Regions from separate parts of the Citrobacter sp. GW821-FHT02E08 genome, predicted to be linked through region 1. Evidence: predicted binding sites of a transcription regulator. Region 1 holds the regulator's gene; the other holds the start of a gene.
What was found. Region 1 encodes Fur, which represses iron uptake genes when iron is present. Its sites were predicted from a motif close to ATAATAATGAGAACNACTATCAA; they were not measured.
Positions count from the first base shown of each region.

Region 2: a site for Fur is predicted at 3,648-3,670, ahead of gpmA (2,3-diphosphoglycerate-dependent phosphoglycerate mutase). Genes of this name have one in related genera too.

Region 1 is NZ_JBWKVL010000002.1:60,800-66,138, forward strand. Features, by position in the region: gene ybfE (LexA regulated protein) at 66-359, shown strand; gene fldA (flavodoxin FldA) at 510-1,040, shown strand; partial or broken gene AC07UY_RS02620 (fur leader peptide) at 1,250-1,335, shown strand; gene fur (ferric iron uptake transcriptional regulator) at 1,328-1,774, shown strand; gene AC07UY_RS02630 (ChiQ/YbfN family lipoprotein) at 1,872-2,204, opposite strand; gene chiP (chitoporin ChiP) at 2,254-3,660, opposite strand; gene glnS (glutamine--tRNA ligase) at 4,108-5,339, opposite strand, start outside.
Region 2 is NZ_JBWKVL010000026.1:3,727-9,065, forward strand. Features, by position in the region: gene aroG (3-deoxy-7-phosphoheptulonate synthase AroG) at 1-827, shown strand, start outside; gene AC07UY_RS21245 (FecCD family ABC transporter permease) at 984-2,051, shown strand; gene AC07UY_RS21250 (ABC transporter ATP-binding protein) at 2,048-2,824, shown strand; gene gpmA (2,3-diphosphoglycerate-dependent phosphoglycerate mutase) at 2,870-3,622, opposite strand; gene galM (galactose-1-epimerase) at 3,828-4,868, opposite strand; gene galK (galactokinase) at 4,862-5,339, opposite strand, start outside.

The sequences.
Region 1 (5,339 bases):
TATGATGGCGCGCTATCCATCCGGGCACACGCCTGGCTGATTGTTTCCCCGAAGTCACCAAAATCATGGCCAAAGAACAAACGGACCGTACGACATTAGATCTGTTCGCGCACGAGCGTCGCCCGGGACGACCCAAAACCAATCCGCTTTCGCGTGATGAACAGCTACGCATTAATAAGCGTAATCAGCTTAAACGCGACAAGGTTCGTGGGCTTAAGCGTGTCGAACTGAAGCTGAATGCTGATGCCGTGGATGCGCTGAATGAACTGGCGGAAGCACGCAATATGAGCCGTAGTGAGCTCATTGAAGAGATGCTGACAAACCAGCTTATCTCGCTGCGTGGCCAGGGGTCTGTCTGAATTTCTGCTCTAAATCATAAATCGTGTAGCACAGAGTGCAGTCCTGCGTGTTTGCTGTTTCCGCATGCCTGACTGATCTGCTATGATTGCCCTTATCCGTGGGCAATACGCCACCACCATTTCAATAAGTTTCAAGAGGTTATTTTACTCATGGCAATCACTGGCATCTTTTTCGGCAGCGACACCGGTAATACCGAAAATATCGCAAAAATGATTCAAAAACAGCTTGGTAAAGACGTTGCCGATGTTCATGACATTGCGAAAAGCAGTAAAGAAGACCTGGAAGGGTATGACATTCTGCTGTTAGGTATTCCGACCTGGTACTACGGTGAAGCACAGTGCGACTGGGATGACTTCTTCCCTACCCTCGAAGACATTGATTTCAATGGTAAACTGGTGGCTCTGTTTGGTTGCGGCGATCAGGAAGACTACGCAGAATACTTCTGCGATGCGCTGGGCACCATCCGCGACATTATCGAACCGCGCGGCGCAACCATCGTAGGCCACTGGCCAACTGCAGGCTATCACTTCGAAGCCTCTAAAGGTCTTGCTGATGACGATCATTTTGTCGGTCTGGCTATCGACGAAGACCGTCAGCCGGAATTGACCGCTGAGCGCGTTGAAAAATGGGTTAAACAGATTTCTGCCGAACTTCATCTCGACGAAATCATCAACGCCTGATTTCGTGCGGCGCAGAAACCATCTGCGCCGCATCAATAAATAAAATCAATCAAAATAATTGCTACAAATTTGTAACTTTCCTGCCCATCCCTGTACAATGTTCGGGTGTTATTCTGGTATTGCACAGTGTGATTGTTGGCAGTACCACGTTTTGATTAATAATATTTGCCCGAGGCTTGCAGTTTTCATTTAGACATGGCAGTTCTATAATGATACGCATTCTCTCAAGTGCAATTTCTGTCACTTCTTTAATGAAGTGAATCGTTTAGTAACAGGACAGATTCCGCATGACTGACAACAATACCGCATTAAAGAAGGCTGGCCTGAAAGTAACGCTTCCTCGTTTAAAAATTCTGGAAGTTCTTCAGGGACCGGATAACCATCACGTCAGTGCGGAAGATTTGTATAAACGTCTGATCGACATGGGTGAAGAAATTGGTCTGGCGACCGTGTATCGCGTGCTGAACCAGTTCGATGACGCCGGTATCGTGACCCGCCACAATTTTGAAGGCGGTAAGTCCGTTTTTGAGCTGACTCAACAGCATCATCATGATCATCTTATTTGCCTCGATTGTGGCAAAGTGATTGAGTTCAGCGATGATTCTATCGAAGCGCGTCAACGTGAAATTGCGACTAAGCATGGTATTCGTTTAACCAACCATAGCCTCTATCTTTACGGTCACTGCGCTGAAGGCGATTGCCGCGAAGACGAACACGCGCACGACGCAAAGTAATATGCCCCCAAAGAGCCAACCACGCGGTTGGCTTTTTTATGCCCATAAAAAAGACCCGCTATCAAAGCAGGTCTTTTTCCCCTTCCGGTAAGTACATTTACTGTACTGTGTTTTTACTGCGAATTTCTTTCCAGATTTTGTCACAATCGGCTTGTACCGCCTGACCATTGCCCGTACGTGTCGCCTGAATACATTGCTGGTAATCCAGTACCCGCACGCTCTCTTCGTTAGCAAACTGCTTATGCTGGTCTTCTTTTTTCAGCACATTTAATACGCTTTGGCAGGCTTCGATTTTTTCCGGTGAACCTTGCGCGGTGTTAATACATGCGCTGTATGCCTCTTTAAGGCGGCTATCTTCCTTAGGTGCAGGAGATTGCGAGCAGGCCACCAGACCTGACGCCATAATGGCGATGAGTAACATTTTTTTCATACAACGGTCCTCAACGATGCGGCAGAGAAATACCCTGCCGCGACTGGCATCAGAAAATAGTGAATGGGGCGATAACCATGAACTTCACGTCACGCTCATCCTGGAAGATGTTGCCATAACCACCGCTCCAGCTCGGGATATTGGAGTGGTTGTCATACTCGGTGAAGTGCAGTTTAAACATGGTGCCTTTGGCACGTCCTTCCTGCATGGTATAAACCGCATCAAGACTGTAGGAGGATTCTTCGATGGTTTTGTTTTTGTCGTAGAACGCATCCGGGTTGCTCTGCCAGGTAGCCGGTTTGGCATCCCAGGCGTAGACGTACGACGCACCCAGCGCCATACCTGGCAGATTCCAGTTCTTCAGGTCATACATCGCGCCGAAGAAGACCGCTTTTTCGCCGTTGGCGTTAAAGTCGGAACGGTTATCCCACCAGACATCCAAACGACCGTTTGAGGAGGCATAGGTCGGCGTCATACGCTGCAAGAAGTAGCCCTGCTGCCCGTCCGCTTTCACCCAGGTTCCTTCCAGACGCAGATCGACCACTTCCGCCACTTTGTAACCGAAAGTCAGTGCCTGCAACCATGCAGTGCCGTCATAGATGTCGTTCACACTGCGATCATCAACTTTATCGCGTGCGCCGTAGAACTGGTAACTGGTGGTAAACGGATTCCCGCCCAGATCGAATTTGTAACTGGCTTTGGCAAAGTACTGATCGACATAACCCTCAGACTGACCAAAGGCAGCCTCAAGAATAAGATCATTTTTGAAATCGTATTTTGCGCCAACGGAGTGGAGATAATCGACTTTGGTCTTTTTATCAGCCTGGTAGAATTTATCCACTTCAATGTGCCATGGCGCTTTATATTCGTTGGCCCACATGTAGGAGAAACTCAACGCGCCCGCATCGCCATAGTCAAAATTGGCTCCAGCTTCTGCCCCTTGATAGGTACCCGGCATAAAGCTCCAGTGCGGCGCTAACAGCGTCTGTCCGGTTGGCTGAATATAACCGGCACGTGCCCAGGTCGGGCCATACTTAAATTTTGCAGCAGCTTTATAAAGACTGACACCACTCTTATCGCCAGAGTAATCTTCGTCATAGCCTTTATTTTTTTTCGAGAATGCAATTTCGTTAGGGTGTCCGCTGTCGTCACTTTCCGCCATTTCAATTGCGGTAAATGCCGCAATATCCAGACCGAACATATCCGCTGCATAACCCGACTGGAAATCCAGGTTGGCGTTCCAGGTCGCGTGTGAAAGGTTGGTTTTGTATTTATCTTCATCCGTGACGTCTTTACGGTCACGCTCACGCTGCCAGTAATAAATGCCGCCTGTTAAGGTCGAATCGTCGATAAAGCCCGCGGCGCTTGCCTGCGGTGCAACCATCCAACCCGACATTGCTGTGATACCGGCGATAGCCAGCGCCAGCGTACTACGTTTGCCACTAAACGTACGCATATGTTAATCCTCTTTGACGTATAAAATGCTGCCGCCAAAGGCGAACAGCTAAAAATAAAAATTAAAAATAGCGCTGAGAAAACCTCATTGACTACAGTGAACAGACTATTTTTCGCGACGCGAATTATCAATCTCTTTCTGTAACCAGTATGTAATAATATGAGCGACCGCACATATTTCATTGCTTTTTGTTACACATTCAGCAAATGCGAAAAATTATCATCAAAATGAAAAATACCGTTGATTTCCATGAAGATGAAAACGGTTACAGCGTTTAATTTAGTCTCGACCTAAATTTCTGAGCCTACTTATCAAAAAATCGTTTATCGGATTAATTATTTTTCAGATGCAATTAATTCGCTCCGCAAACAGAGGATCTCGCGGAAATTAAGCGAAAAAAAACGCCGCGAAGCGCGGCGTTAGTCGGATGGGATGGTGTCGTGTGGCTTATTCGCCGACTTTAGCCCATGTATCACGTAAACCGACAGTACGGTTAAATACCAGTTTGTCGGCCGTTGCATAGCGGCTGTCGAGGCAGAAGTATCCCTCACGCTCGAACTGGAAGGCTTTACCCGCAACCGCAGTCTTCAGCGACGGTTCTGCGAAGCCCTGTTTGATCACCAGCGAATCAGGGTTCATTGCCGACAGGAAATCTTCCGCCGCGCCTGGATTCGGTACGCTGAAAAGGCGATCGTACAGACGAATTTCAACCGGCAATGCGTGCGCTACACTCACCCAGTGAATAACGCCTTTTACTTTACGCCCGTCAGCCGGATCTTTGCTCAGGGTGTCTGCATCGTAGGTACAGAAGATGGTGGTGATATTACCTTCCGCATCTTTCTCTACACGCTCTGCTTTGATCACGTAAGCGTTACGCAAACGGACTTCTTTCCCCATCACCAGACGTTTGTACTGCTTGTTGGCTTCTTCGCGGAAGTCAGCACGATCGATCCAGATCTCGCCACTGAACGGAACTTCACGGCTGCCCATTTCCGGTTTGTTCGGATGGTTAGGCATGGTGACCATTTCGCCTTCGCCCTGATAGTTTTCGATAACCAGTTTTACTGGATCGATAACCGCCATTGCGCGCGGGGCGTTTTCGTTCAGATCTTCACGGATGCAGGACTCCAGCGATGCCATCTCAATGGTGTTGTCCTGCTTGGTGATGCCGATGCGTTTGCAGAACTCACGAATAGCAGCAGCTGTGTAACCACGGCGACGCAGACCGGAAATCGTCGGCATACGCGGGTCATCCCAGCCTTCTACGTGCTTTTCCGTCACCAGCTGATTCAGCTTACGTTTGGACATCACGGTATATTCCAGATTCAGGCGCGAGAATTCGTACTGGCGCGGGTGAACCGGGATCGTGATGTTGTCCAGCACCCAGTCGTACAGGCGACGGTTGTCCTGGAATTCCAGCGTACACAGGGAGTGCGTAATGCCTTCCAGCGCATCGCTGATGCAGTGGGTGAAGTCGTACATCGGGTAGATGCACCACTTGCTTCCCGTCTGATGATGATCGGCAAATTTAATGCGATACAGCACCGGGTCGCGCATGACGATAAACGGCGACGCCATATCAATTTTGGCGCGCAGGCACGCTTTGCCTTCTTCAAAACCGCCAGCCCGCATTTTCTCAAACAGCGCGAGGTTCTCTTCTACACTGCGATCGCGGAACG
Region 2 (5,339 bases), on a different contig from region 1:
TGCTGGCACTGCGTGAAGAGTTAAAAGACGAGCTTGAGATCGTCATGCGCGTTTATTTTGAAAAACCGCGCACCACCGTGGGCTGGAAAGGGCTGATCAACGATCCGCATATGGATAACAGCTTCCAGATCAACGATGGTCTGCGTATCGCCCGTAAGTTATTGCTGGATATCAATGATAGCGGTTTACCGGCTGCTGGTGAGTTCCTTGACATGATCACCCCACAATACCTTGCTGACCTGATGAGCTGGGGCGCCATTGGGGCGCGTACTACCGAATCGCAGGTTCACCGTGAGCTGGCTTCAGGACTTTCCTGCCCGGTAGGATTCAAAAATGGCACCGATGGCACGATCAAGGTCGCCATTGACGCTATCAACGCCGCAGGGGCGCCGCACTGTTTCCTCTCCGTCACTAAATGGGGTCACTCCGCGATTGTGAATACCAGCGGAAATGGCGACTGCCATATCATTCTGCGTGGCGGGAAAGAACCGAACTACAGCGCGCAGCATGTCGCTGTCGTGAAAGAGGGTCTTGGGAAAGCCGGGCTGCCTTCGCAGGTGATGATCGATTTTAGCCACGCCAACTCCAGCAAGCAGTTCAAAAAGCAGATGGATGTGTGCGCGGATGTTTGCCAGCAAATTGCTGGCGGAGAAAAAGCGATTATTGGCGTGATGGTAGAGAGCCATCTGGTCGAAGGGAATCAAAACCTGGAAGGCGGTGAACCGCTGACCTACGGTAAAAGCATTACCGATGCCTGTATTGGTTGGGAAGACACCGACTCGCTGCTGCGTAAGTTGTCGAATGCGGTGAAAGCACGCCGCGGATAATCCTGCTTACCTGCATCTAAGCCGACTCTGACAGTCGGCTTTTTTTGTGCCCCCACACTCGAAATATAAAAAAATATATAACGATGGCCTGGTACGGTATAATCACCCTTCCGACCCCGTAAGAATAAGATTTGCCACGCATCCTGATGAAATACTATGTCGTCCTCCGCTAATGTCACCTCCCCGAACGCCATTCTGCGTCTCTACCGGCAGGTTGTGCGTCAACGCTTACTGCTGGCGCTGGTGATTACTCTGGCGATTCTGGCTTCGTTGGTGCTTGATTCAACCCTTGGCGCGTCAGGTTTACCGTTCGGTGAACTCTGGGAAACGCTGTTGCATCCTGCCAGCGCGAATGCCGGGGTTCGCGTGATTGTCTGGGATATTCGCTTGCCGTATGCGCTGATGGCGCTGCTGATCGGGATGGCGCTTGGGCTGGCGGGGGCCGAAATGCAAACCATTTTGAACAACCCGCTGGCGAGTCCTTTTACACTCGGGGTTTCATCTGCCGCGGCGTTTGGTGCGGCGCTGGCGATTGTGCTGGGCATCGGGATTCCGGGTATTCCTGCGGCCTGGTTTATCCCCGCCAATGCTTTTGCGTTTGCCTTATTTTCCGCGTTGTTACTGGATGGCATCACCCGCTGGACGCGCGTTGCGACGTCGGGCGTAGTGCTGTTCGGTATTGCCCTGGTGTTTACCTTCAATGCGCTGGTTTCAATGCTGCAGTTTGTGGCAGATGAAGATACGTTGCAGGGACTGGTTTTCTGGACGATGGGCAGTCTGACCCGCGCCTCATGGGAAAAACTTGGCGTGCTGGCGGTAGTTTTCGTCGTTGTCTCGTGCTGGTCAATGCGCAGCGCCTGGCAACTGACGGCATTGCGGCTGGGAGAAGAGAGGGCGATGAGCTTCGGTATTGATGTCCGGCGTTTGCGTCTGGCCGCGTTATTGCGCATTAGTCTGCTCTCCGCGCTTTCGGTGGCGTTTGTTGGGCCGATTGGTTTTATCGGTCTGGTGGCGCCACATATTGCGCGAATGCTGTTTGGGGAAGATCACTGTTTTTATCTGCCAGGCAGCGTGTTGACCGGTGGGCTTGTGCTTTCTCTGGCGTCGGTCGCCTCCAAAAACATAGTGCCTGGCGTGATCATTCCGGTGGGAATTGTGACGTCACTGGTGGGCGTACCGTTTTTCCTGAGCATCATTCTTCGTCAACGGGGAAGCGGTCTATGAGCGGACTGATGATTAAGGGGCTGTATGCCGGTTATCCGAAGCACCCCGTGATTGGCAATCTGAGCATTCCTGAACTGCCGCGCGGCAAAATCACGGTGCTGCTGGGACCTAACGGCTGTGGAAAGTCGACATTGTTACGTGCGCTGGCTGGCTTAACGAAAGCCCGTGGGGAAGTGCTTTTGGGTGATGAAAACCTGATGTCGCTGCCGTTTGCCCGGCGTGCGCAGAAGGTGGTGTTTTTACCTCAGTCATTGCCGCAGGGCGTGCACTTGCAGGTGCTGGAGTCTGTGCTGGTGGCGCAACGCGCAGCGGGCGGAAATAACGCTTCGCAGGATCAGGCGCAGGTACTGGCACTACTTGAACATTTGGGCATTTCGCATCTCGCGCTGCATTATCTCGACAGGCTCTCTGGCGGTCAGCGGCAACTGGTCGGACTGGCGCAATCACTGATCCGCCGTCCCGAGCTTTTGCTACTGGATGAGCCACTTAGCGCACTGGATCTGAATTATCAGTTGCACGTTATGGAACGGATTGCTCAGGAGACGCGAACGCGTCAGCTGGTGACGCTGGTGGTGGTGCACGATATGAATATGGCATTACGCTTCGGCGAACATATTGTGATGCTCAAAGACGGTAAGCTGGTGGCGAGCGGCGCGCCGCAAGCGGTGATTACCGCAGAACGTCTGGCGCAGGTGTACAACGTGCGTGGTCGCGTGGAACGGTGTTCGCAGGGGAGGGCGCAGGTGATACTGGATGGGGTTATCGGGGTATAAGCACCGGGTAGCCAATCGATGACGAATCGCTACCCGGAAAATGAATTACTTCGCTTTGCCCTGATTCGCAACGGCCGCCGCTTTTGCTGCGATCTCGTCAGCATTACCCAGGTAGTAACGTTTGATTGGCTTGAAGTTTTCGTCGAACTCATACACCAGCGGTACGCCGGTCGGGATATTCAGTTCAAGAATTTCATCTTCGCCCATATTATCCAGGTATTTCACCAGCGCGCGCAGGGAGTTACCGTGAGCGGCGATAATGACGCGCTCACCGCTTTTGATGCGCGGCAGAATGGATTCATTCCAGTAAGGGATGACACGATCAATGGTTAGCGCCAGGCTTTCGGTGACCGGCAGTTCTTTGTCAGTCAGTGTGGCATAGCGTGGATCGTGACCCGGGAAGCGCTCATCGTCTTTGCTCAGCTCTGGCGGTGTTACCGCAAAGCCACGACGCCACTGTTTCACCTGCTCATCACCGTATTTCTCTGCGGTTTCAGCTTTGTTCAGACCCTGTAGCGCACCGTAGTGACGCTCGTTCAGTTTCCAGGATTTCTCTACCGGCAGCCAGGCCTGATCCAGTTCGTCCAGCACGTTCCACAGGGTGTGGATGGCACGTTTCAGCACAGAGGTATAAGCAAAATCAAAGCTATAGCCTTCATCTTTCAGCAGTTTACCTGCCGCTTTTGCTTCGCCCACGCCTTTCTCAGACAGATCAACATCGTACCAGCCGGTGAAGCGGTTTTCGTTGTTCCACTGACTTTCACCATGACGTACCAGAACCAGCTTAGTTACAGCCATATGCTTACTCCTCAACCTTCATTTAATGATAATAATTCTCATTATATTGCCGTGACGCCTCAGCGGCAATCCTTATGCATAACCATAGCGAAAATAGTGACGCAGTGTAAGGTTCTTGTGAACTCATGGTTGCGATTTTGTCTTCAGGTGATGGGGATTTGAGCAGGATGGAGATAAAACCGCCCTCCTTTCGGAGGGCGCTGAATCAGGCAGGGATAAACTGATATTCCGTCAGGCTCACATACTCTTCGCCCGGGTGAAGAATACAGTCTGGCTGCGGCCATTCCGGATGGTTTGGACTGTCCGGCAGGAATTCACTTTCCAGCGCCAGGCCTTGCCAGTCGGCATACGCGTCCGGCCCACGGGAAGGTGTGCCGCCCAGGTAGTTACCGGAATAAAATTGTAGCGCTGGCGCGGAGGTGTACACCTTCATCTGCAATTTTTCATCCTGTGACCACAGATGCGCGCAAGGGGTGCGAGCATCGCCCCTGGCCTGCAACAAAAAGGCGTGGTCATATCCCTTCACTTTGCGTTGATCGCCATCAGCAAGAAACGCACTGGCAATTGTTTTCGCCTGGCGGAAATCGAATGAGGTACCGGCAACGGATTTCAGCCCTTCACGCGGGATGCCCCCTTCATCAACCGGCAGATAATCATCAGCCAGAATCTGCAGCTTATGATTGCGGACATCGGTCACATCGCCATCCAGGTTGAAATAAACGTGGTTGGTCAGATTAACCGGGCAGGGCTTATCCACCGCCGCACGATAGGTGATCGAAATACGGTTGTCCTCGGTCAGTCGATATTGCGCGGTGGCGCACAGACGTCCCGGGAAGCCCTGGTCGCCATCCTCGGATGTCAGCGCAAACAACACCTGACAATCGTTCTGGTTGACCACCTGCCAGCGACGTTTATCAAAACCGTCGGGTCCGCCATGCAGCTGGTTCTCGCCCTGACTTGGCAGCAAACTGACCGTTTCACCCGCGTAGCTGTAGCGGCTATCGGCGATGCGGTTAGCATAACGACCGACCGATGCGCCGAGAAACGCCGATTGTTCGGGATACTGTTCCGGGCTGGAGCAGCCCAGCAAGGCTTCGCGAACGCTCCCGTCGCCCAGGGGGATCCGGGCGGAAAGAAGCGTGGCGCCCCAGTCCATCAGCGTGACCACCATCCCTGCGCTGTTGCGCAGGGTAAGCAGGCGAAACGGCTGACCATCGGGTGCCAGCGCTGGGGTTTCATTTAGCACTGTCCGGCTCCTTGTGAAGGTTTGCAGACGTAGAAGGTTTCTTTGATACCGGTTTTTGCTTCGTACTGCTCAGCAACGGCGTGTTGTACGGCGGGTACTAACGCTTCCGGGATCAGCGCGACGATGCAACCGCCGAAGCCGCCGCCGGTCATGCGCACGCCGCCGTTTTCGCCAATGGTCTCTTTGACGATCTCAACCAGCGTATCGATCTGCGGTACGGTGATTTCAAAATCATCACGCATGGAGGCGTGAGATTCCGCCATCAGCTCACCCATCCGTTTCAGGTCACCGTTCTCCAGCGCGTTTGCCGCTTCAACGGTACGCGCGTTTTCAGTCAGGACGTGACGAACGCGTTTTGCCACCACCGGATCCAACTGACTTGCTACGGCGTTGAAGGCGTCAAGGCTGACATCGCGCAGGGCTGGCTGCTGGAAGAAGCGTGCGCCTGTTTCGCACTGTTCGCGGCGAGTG